One region of the Neobacillus sp. S1227 genome, then DNA from elsewhere that is predicted to be linked to it. Evidence: predicted binding sites of a transcription regulator. Region 1 holds the regulator's gene; the other holds the start of a gene.

Region 1 (7,158 bases):
ACGATAGTCGCCTGATGAAAGGGACGATTTTTTTCTAAACAAAAACCCGTGTGTTTCACCAATGTAATAATTCTGTTTTGAGGTGTTTTTTCAAAAAATGCAATTTAAATGATGATTAATTGGAAAAAGAAAATGGCAGAATAAACGAAGAAAACTCGTCTACCTTTGACGAGTTTTTTATTTCGCTGTATAAAAAAGTGTAATTATTTATGAACAATTTGTAAACATAACGGTAAATTGAAAAAGTGTCATTTATGGATATATAAAAGATAAAATGTTGCTAAAGATTATACACCCAATATTCCCCACTTCTATTGTATTTTTTCTAATTGTTTGATAGTAATGTTTAACAATAGTATTAGGCATATCGTTGCAAATGCAGGATATAATAATAGCCACGGAAAATGAATCATATCAAATATACTTTGACCAATCATACCTCCCCATTCACTAGATTGTGATAGGAACTTGTCATCATCTTCACCAACAATGCCACCCTTTGCTTTTCCGCCAATGAATATTTGGAATACACCGAGATGTATTAGTAAGATAATAGTAGAAATTGTTTGCTGTACAAAAACAATATAAAATCGTTTTTTGAAAACAGGAAAAATGTGCCTTATTGCAATATGAACTTTATTTGCCCCTAATAACCTTGATGCTATCACATAGTCCTTGGTTAATAGTTGTTCAAATTCTTTCATAAAAAGAGATAATAGCGGCGGAAATCCAATCAAAGCAATAATAAGAATTTGGTAAAATATCAGAAAATATTCTCCGTGAGTGTTAATAATTAATTCCTCTTCGCCACTTGCTAAAAGGAAAAACAAAATAAAAGCTGGAACATAAAGAAAGGGTGTTAGAAAAGATTCGATATAAGATTTTATTGGCTTTAAAAGAAACAAAACAGATAAACTACAAACAATTGAGATCATCATTCTAAAAAAAGTGACAATTACTGATATGAAAAATGTGTATTTAAAACCTATTATCAATTTAGTCAATAGATCATTTCCATTTTTATCTGTTCCTAATGGATGTTCAATAGATGATGGGAATGGTGGTCTTAAAACCTTCCCCTCTGAAGTATAGATTAGTCTTTCAGGTTCAATTGATTTTTTAATCCCAAATTCAAATATAAAACTCGCAGATAATAAAAGAAACAAGAAAACACAAATGACAAATAAAATAATTTTAGATAGTTTAGTCTTAGTCATTTAATACTCTCCTTTCATAAATTCTGAAAGAAGTAGCTTTAATTAAGCCAAATGGTATTAATATCATTATAATTACTACTGAAGATAAACTGCTGTCACTGACTCGATATAAAAGTATTGTAAAACCTTTCATTTGAAATAGATATTCAATAATAAATAAAGATGATAGCATATACCAGTATATCAAACCGATATGACTAAATAATGATTTTATAACGTTTCGGATTATATGTTTTAAAAACACTGCTGAACGTGATAAACCTTTAGCAATAGCAAATTCGACATATTGTTGTTCCATTTCTTCTTCAAAAATTTTAATCATTATTTTGGTGACCATTATTATGGGAACAAAACTTAAGCATATTATTGGAAGAAGATAAACATTATCTCTAATTCCATACAACTGGAGTAATTTAAATCCAGTTACTTGGTAAATACGGATAACCAATAATTGGCATACTAGAATGATAATTATATCTGGTATGGAATCCGCTACTAATAATAAACATTTGCATATTTTTTTAAAGTGTCTAGCACAGAAAAGAAATACATACGAAAAACAGAAAGACACAAGGACCGTTATAATCAAGGCAAAAAATAAAATACTCATAGTGTAAATATATTTATCTATAATATAAGGAAACACATCATAATATTTACCCAAGTAAAAAAATTTGGAATCATATATCGAAAACAAGTTCGAAAATGTCACAATAACTGTTTTTAAAAAATTCATTGGATAAAATCCAAAACCTTGAGAAACATAACCTCCATTATCCCTCAAATAGACTAATGAGCGAAGGGAAGTAATGCTGCATATACTTATTAATAGCAATACCAATTTTAATAATTGCCTTAGTATATTAGCGGATAACCGTTTTAACAATCCATTCTTCATTTAAACCCTACTTTCCACAAATTAACTCCAAATTTTACAATATCTATTTAAATAAATTATACCAGTTATTTCAAAATAATTGTTAAATAGTTCCTAATATTAATAACAAGTTACGGATCCTATCGCAAAATTTAAATATACAGAATAAAAATATAATAAAATACGCATAGGTAATATCATATTAAATAGCCGTACTTTTTGAAAGCTGTTTTGTATATTACTTTTAATGAAGGAAACAGAAGATTTGTATTGGAATAACAAGATAGTTAACTGTCGCATCAGGTACGTGGCTTGCCGATTACTAAACTGATAATGAAGTGAACTACCAAACCAGCAATTGTGGGATAGGAAAATGAAGACACTTTGCAGAGAGGGCTGTGCAGTGTCTTTTCCTATACAGTTTTCATATAATAATGTTTCCATTGCGGTCCTGTACCACTACACCTGCTATTTTTATATCAGAAATGCCTCTATGAAGGTTAGTTTATGAATTAAATTAATTCTAGGTAACTCCTATAATTGGACTTTCTTTCCAATATAATACCAATATGTGTTATTTTATAAATATAGCGATAAAGGGGGAAATAAAAAATAATGAAACCATTAATCACCATTGTAATTACCCTATTAGTTTTATTAGGATTGAGTTTTGGTATAACTTATCTTACCCATACAAAATTCATTGATTATTCATTTGTTATTGGAATGGCAGCCACAGTTATTATTTGGTCTTCTACATCCAAGGGTGGTTTCACATCTCGACATATGGATATGACCATTCAAGGAACCACAGGTATTAGAATGGAAAATCAAAAATTTGAGTTTTCACCTAATATTGCCTTTTTCACATCCTTGGCATACACCATCATTACATTCGCATCAATGCTATTTCATTACAGAAGTTATTTATAAAAGTATTCCTTAGAACAGTAGATAAATAAAAAAATTCAAAAGAGCTTGGAAAACCAAGTTCTTTTTGTTGAATTGATTGTTATTTAAAATGCTAAAGGAGTGCTATAGTTGAAGAAGTTAATCAAAATAAATTTAAGGAAGAGCTCAGTTTACAGAACTGTGCTTTTTTACTGTAATATACAAAAAGCACCGCAAAATGCGGTGCAATTAGTTGTACATATTCACATACATTTTTTTGAGCAAATTATAGTTATGTGACAGGTATCAGAACCCGTTACTTTTACAGGTTGTCTTTTTTTTGCGTGAAGTGAACAGTGATGGGAGATAATTCGTAATTACTGAAAGCACTTCTTAAAAAGGTATTTTAGGGACACTTACACCTTTGGGAAAAACGGTTTTGTGGCTAAGGAAGCTATCTAAAGAACATTTTAACTTTTGGATTAATCAGTTTGTCCTCGAGAAGGCTCCTAAAGGACATTTTGATCCTCAGCCCAGCAAGTTTTGTCCTTAAGAATGTGATCAATCAATGGACTATTCCATCCCCAGCAGCCTAAATTCGTTATGTTTAGAGGACGGAAACAATCTTTTGCTTTTGAGGCACAACTGTCCCCAAGCATCCCTCAAACCGTCCCCATGCCTCACCCATGACACCTTAATCTCAAATTTAGTAGTTTTTTCCCATTCATCATAGGTTTCACAACCGCGAGATTTGGAGAAAATCATATAGTAGTGAATCGTTGCATCTGGAAATAAAATTGAGTATAATTAATGTCAAATATAGTCAAAGTCAGATGGTGCAAGGGGGTGGGAAGATGAGAAACATCTCCGATATTATTGAGAAATATCTGAAGCAGGTTTTGGATATGAGTGAAGAAGATATTGTGGAAATCAAACGAAGCGAGGTTGCTGATAAATTTCAATGTGTTCCTTCACAAATCAACTATGTCATTAACACCCGGTTTACGATTGAACGGGGGTATCTCGTAGAAAGCAAACGGGGCGGGGGCGGTTATATCCGGATTATTAAGGTGCAATCTCATGATTCGGCCCAATTGATTGACCATTTGCTGTCACTTATTCATAGCCGTTGCAGTCAGGCAAGTGCTGAGGATGTGATTGGCCGGCTTATTCAGGAAGAGATTATTACAAAGAGAGAGGCAAAAATCATGTTAAGCGTGATTGATCGTTCTGTTTTGTATATTGATCTTCCATACCGGGATGAATTAAGAGCAAGAATGTTAAAGGCAATGTTAACATCTTTGAAATATAAATAATATAGCCAGAGGGTGAAAGTATGATTTGCCAAGAATGTAATCAAAGGCCTGCGGCACTCCATTTTACAAAAATAATTAATGGTGAAAAGACGGAAGTGCACCTTTGTGAAAAGTGTGCTCAGGAAAAGGGCGATATGTTTATTTTTAATGGTGAATCAGGGTTTTCTTTTAATAATTTATTAGCAGGTTTATTGAATTTCGACCCGACATTTCAACAGCCAACAGAGAGCCCGTTTAAACAGGCGGAAATCCTGCAATGCCACCATTGTTCCATGACATTTCCACAGTTTTTGAAAGTAGGACGCTTCGGCTGTTCCTTCTGCTACGAGACCTTTAAAGAACAATTAATCCCCGTTCTAGGGCGGCTTCATGGTGGAAATTGGACCCATAACGGGAAAATTCCAAAAAGAATTGGCGGGGGGATTTATCTCCGCAAGCAAATTGATGAACTGAAAAACTCGTTAAAAGAATCTATTATCCAAGAAGAATTTGAAAGAGCTGCAACCATCCGCGATGAGATCCGTCAGCTGGAGAAAAAGTTAGCAGCTGGTCATGAGGGAGGGGAATAACGGTGTCGCTCGAACGTTTTTTAAATCAAGCGGTCAGCTCCTGGATGAGTGAGGAAGGGCCTGAATCCGATATTGTCCTCAGCTCGAGAATTCGCTTGGCACGAAACCTGGAAGCATATAAATTCCCAACCCTTTTTTCACATGAGGAAGCCAAACAAGTTATTAATGAGTTGGAGGGCATTTTGGAAACTTCCAGCCTTCGAAACTTTGGGCATTTGGAATTGCTGAAAATAGATGAGATGCAGCCGCTGCAAAAGAGGGTCTTGGTAGAAAAACACTTAATCAGCCCACAATTGGCAGAGGAGTCACCATATGGTGCAGTTTTATTATCCGAAAATGAAGAAGTTAGTATAATGATTAATGAAGAGGATCATATTCGGATTCAATGCCTATTTCCTGGGCTGCAGCTAAAAGAAGCATTAGATGCTGCCAACGTAATTGACGATTGGCTTGAAGTTCATCTCCAATATGCTTTTGATGAAAAATACGGCTATTTAACAAGCTGTCCAACAAATGTCGGCACTGGCCTTCGGGCATCGGTTATGATGCATTTGCCGGGTTTAATTTTAACACAACAGATTAACCGGATTATTCCAGCTATCAATCAATTAGGATTTGTGGTTAGGGGAATTTACGGTGAAGGAAGTGAAGCGCTCGGCAATATTTTCCAAATTTCCAACCAAATTACACTTGGAAAATCTGAAGAAGACATGTGCCGTGATTTAATGGGGGTTGTCAGCCAGTTAATTTCACAGGAAAGGTCGGCACGTGAAGCATTACGCAAAACTTCGAACATACAATTAGAAGACAGAGTGTTCAGGTCCCTAGGGGTCCTAACAAACAGCCGGATTATTGAAACGAAGGAAGCTGCAAAATGTTTATCGGATGTTCGTCTTGGAATAGATATGGGATATATAAATTATGTATCAAAGAACATCTTAAATGAATTGATGATTTTAACGCAGCCTGGTTTTCTTCAGCAATATGCTGGAGGACCATTAAGACCGCATGAAAGAGACATAAGGCGGGCGGCATTAATTCGGGAACGTTTTATAATGGAATCTAAAAATATTGGTGAGGAGTGATAGTATGATGTTTGGCCGTTTTACTGAAAGAGCACAAAAGGTTCTAGCTTTAGCACAGGAAGAAGCGATCCGTCTTGGGCATAACAACATTGGAACTGAGCATATTTTATTGGGATTGATCCGCGAAGGTGAAGGGATTGCTGCTAAAGCTCTGTATGGTCTTGGATTAGGCTCAGATAAGATTCAAAAAGAAGTTGAAAATTTAATTGGAAAAGGGCAGGAAGCCTCACAGATTATTCACTACACTCCAAGAGCCAAAAAAGTAATTGAACTTTCAATGGATGAAGCGCGTAAACTAGGACATTCTTATGTCGGGACAGAGCATATTCTGCTTGGACTGATTCGTGAGGGAGAAGGGGTGGCAGCCCGCGTCCTTAATAACCTTGGGGTAAGCTTGAATAAAGCGCGCCAGCAGGTGCTGCAATTATTAGGCAGCAATGAGAGCGGCGGACAGCATGGCGGTGCATCGGTCAGTGCTAATACGCCGACACTTGACAGCCTAGCAAGAGATCTAACGGCAATCGCCAGGGAAGGCAGCCTTGACCCAGTGATTGGCCGCAGCAAGGAAATTCAGCGCGTGATCGAAGTGCTAAGCCGTCGGACGAAAAACAACCCGGTATTGATTGGTGAGCCAGGGGTTGGTAAAACAGCCATTGCGGAAGGCCTTGCCCAGCAAATTGTCAATAATGAAGTTCCGGAGATTCTTCGCGATAAACGTGTTATGACGCTCGATATGGGTACAGTTGTAGCAGGAACAAAATACCGTGGTGAATTTGAGGACCGTCTGAAAAAAGTAATGGATGAAATTCGCCAAGCCGGAAATATTATCTTGTTCATTGATGAATTGCACACTTTAATCGGTGCTGGTGGTGCAGAAGGTGCCATTGACGCTTCCAATATTTTAAAACCATCGCTTGCCCGTGGCGAGCTGCAATGTATCGGGGCAACAACCCTAGATGAATACCGAAAATACATTGAAAAAGATGCTGCCTTAGAGCGCCGCTTCCAGCCTATTCGGGTGGATGAACCGACTGCGGAAGAATCTGTTCAAATTTTAGAAGGGCTGCGTGACCGCTATGAGGCTCATCATCGTGTTTCCATTACCGATGAGGCGATTGAAGCAGCGGTAAAGCTCTCCGACCGTTATATCTCCGACCGTTTCTTGCCGGATAAAGCGATTGATTTAATCGATGAAGCAGGATC
Region 2 (7,158 bases), 980 kb from region 1:
TTTACATGAAAGTGGTGAATTCGTGAATGGGAATTAGTTGGTTAGAAGGATTTGCGGGGGATAGAGGATGGTAATAAAAAATAAAAGCCTCCTGTCGTAAAAGAACAGGAGGCTTCTATGACCGGAATCTTACCCAGATATTTTGCAGTCATTAAACCCAAGTGTTAAACACAATGCGCTTTCCAATACTTGATTGAGATGGTAAAGGTGTAATGGAAAACTTTGAACCCTGCAATCCAGAAACCGTAGTCCAATGTGTTTCTCCATTGTCTAATAGAATTCCGACGATGTCTCCATTGGCAATAGATTCTGGATCATTAACCGTAATAGAAGTTGCCCCTTTTAAGGCAGTCTTTGCCAACTTTCTTTTTAAGCTTTTTGTACAAGTCCATATTCCACCAGTCTTCTTACTAATAAGCTGACCCTCTGAAGCAAATCCCGAAGTGGGAGCAGATGATAAAGAAATTGGGTAAGAACTCATCCCTGCTTTTGCGTGCAAATCAACTTCCTTTACTTTATCAATCATCATATATAACGAGATAAAACGGAATGGTTTTACTGAATCTCCAGAAGAAATTTTTATCTTAATATATTTAACCATAGGGTGTGCAACTACACCCATTGCTTTTGCCACATTCGAATCGGCATAATAATATCCATCTTTATTCCAATTGAAACCGGCGATATTGATATATTCCGCTTCGGATTTTGTAATAGGTTTATTTTTAGCATCATAGACAGTGATTTCTGGCCGCCAATTTTCAGCATCTGACTTGAGGTGAAACATACTGCCGTTAACCACAGGAATTAACTCTGTTTCAAACACCTTTTTCCAAGCATTAACGGTTAATCTATCTAATCCAGCTTCAAACTTCGCTCCATTTTCTGCTACCCCATTAAATACTTTTGTTTTATTATTAAGCAAGAACAAATTCAATCTTTCCTTAATATTTAATATATCGTGAATATAAACATTATTTGTCCCATTGTCTGTTACTTCTGCTTCTATATTTTCATAGCCAGAACGGGGCAAGTTAGCCCATTGTTGGATAATAATATTAGAATGAGTTTTGTTACTGAAAAAGACACTGTTTTTACCTTCAAAACGAACATCCATAAATTTGTTACTCGAACCATGGTTAATCCTAATATTTGCACTCTCTATGAATGGACGGATAAATGTATTGTTATTATGCATATAATTACCATCAATAATAATGTTAGCTATTCTTCCTCCAAAGAAGTTATTTTCATTAATCCAGCCAATATCAGACCCCTCAGAAGCTAAGGTCAGTTTGTCAATTGTACCTAATACAAATTGGGAGTATGCAATACTATCGCGTTTGATGTCGTTACCATTTGCATAGAGTTCCAATTCCGTTGCTTCAAGAACCTTAATCCACCCATTTTTTATGCCGCTTAATCTAAGTTTACCTGTTACTTTGTTAACCAACCAATTGAGACTATCTGTGGATCGGCTATCATAAACCAATTCCATTACTTTCCCTTTTGCCATGATAATTTCGCCATCTATTCTAACATTTTGAATTCCATCAATAACTAGGTTTTTAGAAACATAATATTTTCCATTAGGAATGTATAGTCCTTTTTTTTGCGCTTTAACATCATTGACAAGGGCAAGTAGTCTATTGTAATTATCTTTGTCAATTGTGCCGCCCTCTAAAGACCGGTCAATAGTTAGATAATCCATCACGCTGCCTGCTGCACCTTCAACCATAACATTTCCGCTCGCATCAGGTATTACACCATTTACTGATTTAACAGTGCCCGCCAAATGTCCATTGATCCCATCTTCTTTTCTAAATAGAAGATAGGTTAAAAAGGAAAGTATTCCAAAAAATAGTCCAGATAAAAAGTGTCTTCTTTCGTTATCATATGGCAGCTTAAAATAAGACAAAGTTTTTTTTATTTTCATAATAAAAATCCCTCCCCAGCCTTGCGCTGTAAATAAAAAATACCTTTCCACAAAGAAATTCATAATGTGCCAGCCAGTAGAAGAATGATTGAAAGATAAAATCTATATTTAATATTATTAGTCACTTTTTAATGGATTTCCTTCAGCAATTTTCAAAGATTACAAAAATTCACAAATAACAATATACAAAGTTATTAATCTGGGCTTAAATGATTCCTTGTAACGCATGGTAATTTTATTAGGAGCACTAAGGAAAATGGGCATAAAAAAATCACTACGTTTTACTAACGTAGTGATTTTGACCTTATTACGCCCTCGGCAGGAATCGAACCCACATTTTAAGAACCGGAATCTTACGTGCTATCCGTTGCACCACGAGGGCAAATTTATTAGCGACTTACATATTATATTCCATTATTTCTATTTTGGCAAGAGCTATTACAATTTTTTAATGACTTGATCATTCCTCCAAAGCTAAAAAATTGTTTTAAAACCGCTCGCGATTGGTTATGCTGAATAAGGGAAAGTTGTCGAACATTTTTCGAGATGAATTGTTTGACCTTTATTGACCATCAGTGTATGATAACAATACATAAGCTTTTATATTTTTTAATCAGAGGAGGAAGAAAAATGAATTTGATTCCTACAGTCATTGAACAAACGAATCGCGGCGAACGGGCATACGATATTTATTCCCGTCTGTTAAAGGACCGGATTATCATGCTTGGCAGCGCAATTGATGATAATGTTGCCAACAGCATTGTGGCGCAATTGTTGTTCCTTGAAGCGGAAAATCCTGAAAAGGATATTACTCTTTACATTAACAGCCCGGGCGGAAGTATTACCGCTGGAATGGCCATTTATGATACGATGCAGTATATCAAACCAAATGTATCCACTGTTTGTATCGGTATGGCAGCGTCAATGGGCGCCTTCTTACTTGCTGCAGGGGAAAAGGGCAAGCGCTTTGCATTACCAAACGCTGAAGTAATGATTCACCAGCCGCTGGGCGGAGCTCAAGGCCAAGCAACTGAAATTGAAATTGCTGCTAAGCGCATTTTATTCCTTCGCGAAAAACTTAACGGCATTTTAGCTGAGCGCACCGGCCAGCCAATTGAAGTACTTCGCCAAGATACCGACCGCGACAACTTCATGACTGCTGAAAGAGCGAAAGAATATGGTTTAATCGACAACATCATTACACGAAATATTCTTGATAAGAAAGAAAAATAATACTTGTAACGGGCAATCGGCGGGCATGCCGATTGCTTTTTTACATGCAAAAAAAGCTGGTCTCGAGTGTGAGCCAGCTTTTTTTCTTAATGATCCTTCTGAATAAATTCTGATAATGTATTAATGGCGGTTTCTTCATCAGAGCCGTCAGCAATAATATTAATGACAACGCCGGAACCGACAGCTAGGCTCATTAAGCCCATAATACTTTTGGCATTTACTTTCTTGCCGTCTTTCTCTAAAAAAATATCTGCCGAAAAGCGGTTCGCCTCCTGTACAAATAGGGCAGCAGGACGCGCTTGTAAACCTGTTCTTAATTTAACTTCTACTTCTTTTACCAACATTTCGAATTCCTCCTCATTATCCCAATATATTATTAAATGAATGCTCATTCACTAACAAACTATTTTAAAATTATATCTACTTTACTGACGGCATTTCTCCGGCCCGCAGCCTTTCGGCAATTTCATCAATCTTACGCAGGCGATGATTGATACCGGATTTGCTTATAGACCCTCCGGAAACCATTTCACCCAGTTCCTTTAAGGTAACATCTGTATAATTTAACCGAAGCTCGGCTATTTCCCGCAATTTATCAGGTAAAATCTGCAGGCCTACCGTTTGATCAATGAACCGGATATTTTCGACCTGCCTTATGGAGGCACCAATGGTTTTATTAAGATTAGCGGTTTCACAGTTTACCAAGCGGTTAACGGAATTACGCATGTCCCTGACAATCCGGACATCCTCAAAGCGGAGCAGGGCGTTATGCGCGCCAATAATATTTAAAAACTCGGTTATCTTTTCAGCCTCTTTTAAGTACGTAATGTAGCCTTTTTTACGCTCAAGCGTTTTGCTATTCAAATCAAATGTATTCATCAATTCACATAAGGAATCATTATGCTCCTTATATAGTGAAGCAATTTCCAAGTGATAGGAGGATGTTTCCGGATTATTAACGGAACCTCCGGCCAAAAACGCACCACGCAGATAAGAACGCTTACAACACTTCTTTGCGATCAGGTCAGGCGAGATATTATGGATAAAGGTAAAACCCTCACCTAGGATTTTCGTATCCTCGAGAATTTCTTTGGCCTGCTCTGCCAAGCGCACGATGTAAACATTATTCTTTTTCAGGCGCATTTTTTTTCGGACGAGCAGTTCGACCTGAACCTGGTAATTCATTTTAATCAAGGTATAAATTCTTCTGGCAATCGCGGCATTTTCGGTTTGAATATCGACAATGATTTTTCGATTTGAAAAGGAAAGGGAACCGTTCATGCGGATCAGCGCCGAAAGCTCAGAGCGGCTGCAGCAGGATTTCACTTCCAAGTTCGTTAATTCCTTTTTCGTTTCCGAAGCGAAAGACATTCCCTCACCTCCTTATGACCAACACTAACATAAATATTCTTTTTTGAAAGTAATTTTTTAAAGAAAACTCGCCGATTGGCAAGCCCCTAAGGGCAGAAAGTTTATACTTTTTTATCAGCTCAAAAAGAACATGCAAATAAACATTTTAAATAATATTAACTTATTTACGCTTCATAACGTCTTTTGGTTTCATTTATTAACAAATTATATAAAATTTTGGCGACCTTCTTCGGGTCATGCCTTAGCGCTCCGTTTTCAAGATAGGCAATGTCGGCATAAACCGTCTCAAGCCCAAGCTCGGTTAACCGGTCCACATCGTAGAGGACCGGATGGGCCAACTCCTCATTATAGCGAAGCTGAACATCCTGCGGAATTTCTTCATTATTCACGAGTATCGTATCGATACAGGCGCTGCTCGTATGATCATAAATGGCTTTCACATGATCGCTGGCAGTGTAGCCATGCGTTTCGCCGGCCTGCGTCATCAAATTGCAAATGTAAACCTTTTTGGCATGCGATCTGCACACCTCACCGCCTAGCCGCGGAACAAGCAGATTGGGCAATAGACTCGTATATAAACTGCCCGGTCCAAGAATAATAAGGTCAGCTTGTCGGATGGCCTGAATCGTTTCCGGAAGCGGCCTAATTTGCTTTGGGGTCAAAAATACCCGGTTAATCTTTTTACCGGAGTACGGAATTTTCGATTCTCCTGAAACAATCGTGCCGTCCTCCATTTCCGCATGCAGCACAACACTTTGATTGGCAGCAGGAAGCACTTTTCCCCTTACGTTCAAAACCTTGCTCATTTCCTGAATCGCATGAACAAAATTACCGGTTATCGAGGTCATCGCAGCAATAATCAGGTTGCCAAGCGAATGGCCGGATAATTCGTTTGACGTCTTAAACCGGTGCTGGAACATTTCCTCGACGAGAGGCTCCACATCAGAGAGTGCCACCAAAACATTACGGACATCACCCGGCGGAGGAACATGCAGGTCCTCACGGATTCTGCCTGAACTGCCGCCATCGTCTGCGACGGTGACAATAGCGGTAATATCAACAGGATACTGCTTTAAGCCTCTAAGCAAAACAGGTAACCCTGTGCCGCCGCCGATGACGACAATTCTAGGATGCCAAAATTCTTTCATGTTGTCTTTTCCTTTCTCCTCTCAATGTCACGGTGAGAAACAATCGTTTTATAATCCTTTTGGAAAAATCGGCCAATGTATTCAGCAAGCGCCACAGAACGATGCTGGCCGCCCGTACATCCAATCGCAATCACCAATTGGGCCTTGCCTTCTCTTTTGTAATGAGGAAGCATGAAACTCAAAAGGTCGGTTACTTTTTCCAAAAATTTCTGTGTTTCGTTCCATTTTAAGACATAGCTGGAGACATCTTCGTCGAGTCCTGTTTTTGGGCGCATATGCTCAATATAATGCGGATTGGGCAAAAAGCGCACATCAAAAACAAGGTCGGCATCAATGGGAATGCCGTGTTTAAAACCGAACGACATAACGTTAACTGTAAAAATTAATTGTTTATTTGCCGTAAACTCCGTTAATATCTTCTCACGTAATTCCCGTGGTTTCATCTGGGAAGTGTTGTAAATTATTTGAGCCCTGCCTTTTAACTCCTCAAGGAGCTCCCGTTCAAGGGTAATTCCTTCAAGAGGCGACCCTGATTTCGCGAGCGGATGAGACCGTCTTGTTTCCTTATAACGGCGGACCAATGTGGCATCCTCCGCATCAAGAAATAATATCTGCGGTGTAACCCAAGAGGTTTCCGCAAGATTATCATCCAACGCTTTAAAAAGGTGGTCAAAAAACTCCCGTCCCCTCAGGTCCATGACAAGAGCAACTTTATTCATTTTATTCCCAGACTCCTTCATAAGTTCTAGGAATTTCGGCAGTAAGGTAGGAGGCAGATTATCGACACAGAAGAATCCTAAATCCTCAAAGCTTTGGATAGCGACTGTTTTCCCTGCACCGGACATGCCGGTAATAATGACCATTTGGATATCGCTTGTCGAACCGGTACTCATTTTGATTCCCCCTATTTCGAATTAACCTGGATCTAATCGGTAACTAATCAGCTTAAAGTCTTTTGTATAAGTAAAAGTACCGTAAATCAATCCCTTGCCGTGAATCATATAATCGATGATGTGGTAGTCTCCAGCTGCCATCGGCAGTCCTTTTATTTGGTCAAAAGGCTGCCATTCAAGCTTGCCTTCTTCCGACTCATTTAGGTCTAAACCGTCGGAATCATGGGCTACAAAGGTGAACATCATCCACTCCGACAGAAGCTGGTCTCCCTCCATCATAATCATCGTAAATATTCCTTTTAGCTGGGGATTCTTTAAATATACGCCTGTTTCTTCGCGGTATTCCCGAATACAGGAGTCCCTGACTGACTCGCCCGGCTCCATTTTCCCGCCCGGTGCCACCCACCAGCCGCGCCGCGGTTTTTGCAGCAACAATACCTTATTTTCTCTAATTAACACACAATTGGTGACCCGCTGCACAACATTTCACCCTCTTTATATAAACACGTTTTGCAAAATATCTTAAGATAACAACCTCATATATTCTTCTCATTATACTATTTTTATAACCCGCTCA

Evidence for each region. The regulator CtsR, encoded in region 1, represses protease genes until heat stress. The targets are predictions, from matches to a motif close to ATGGTCAATAAAGGTCAAACA.
Region 2: a site for CtsR is predicted at 2,489-2,509, ahead of clpP (ATP-dependent Clp endopeptidase proteolytic subunit ClpP). Genes of this name have one in related genera too.

Annotation. Positions count from the first base shown of each region.
Region 1 covers NZ_AP038276.1:101,695-108,852, forward strand. Annotated here, with positions in the region: gene ACZ5AE_RS00520 (insertion element protein) at 1-7, shown strand, start outside; gene ACZ5AE_RS00525 (ABC transporter permease subunit) at 312-1,217, opposite strand; gene ACZ5AE_RS00530 (ABC transporter permease subunit) at 1,210-2,115, opposite strand; gene ACZ5AE_RS00535 (hypothetical protein) at 2,710-3,027, shown strand; gene ACZ5AE_RS00540 (CtsR family transcriptional regulator) at 3,840-4,301, shown strand; gene ACZ5AE_RS00545 (UvrB/UvrC motif-containing protein) at 4,322-4,870, shown strand; gene ACZ5AE_RS00550 (protein arginine kinase) at 4,873-5,955, shown strand; gene clpC (ATP-dependent protease ATP-binding subunit ClpC) at 5,960-7,158, shown strand, end outside.
Region 2 covers NZ_AP038276.1:4,906,260-4,913,417, forward strand. Annotated here, with positions in the region: gene ACZ5AE_RS24720 (hypothetical protein) at 152-1,936, opposite strand; tRNA gene ACZ5AE_RS24725 (tRNA-Arg) at 2,247-2,318, opposite strand; gene clpP (ATP-dependent Clp endopeptidase proteolytic subunit ClpP) at 2,567-3,169, shown strand; gene ACZ5AE_RS24735 (HPr family phosphocarrier protein) at 3,256-3,513, opposite strand; gene whiA (DNA-binding protein WhiA) at 3,590-4,540, opposite strand; gene ACZ5AE_RS24745 (gluconeogenesis factor YvcK family protein) at 4,705-5,688, opposite strand; gene rapZ (RNase adapter RapZ) at 5,685-6,581, opposite strand; gene ACZ5AE_RS24755 (NUDIX domain-containing protein) at 6,603-7,061, opposite strand.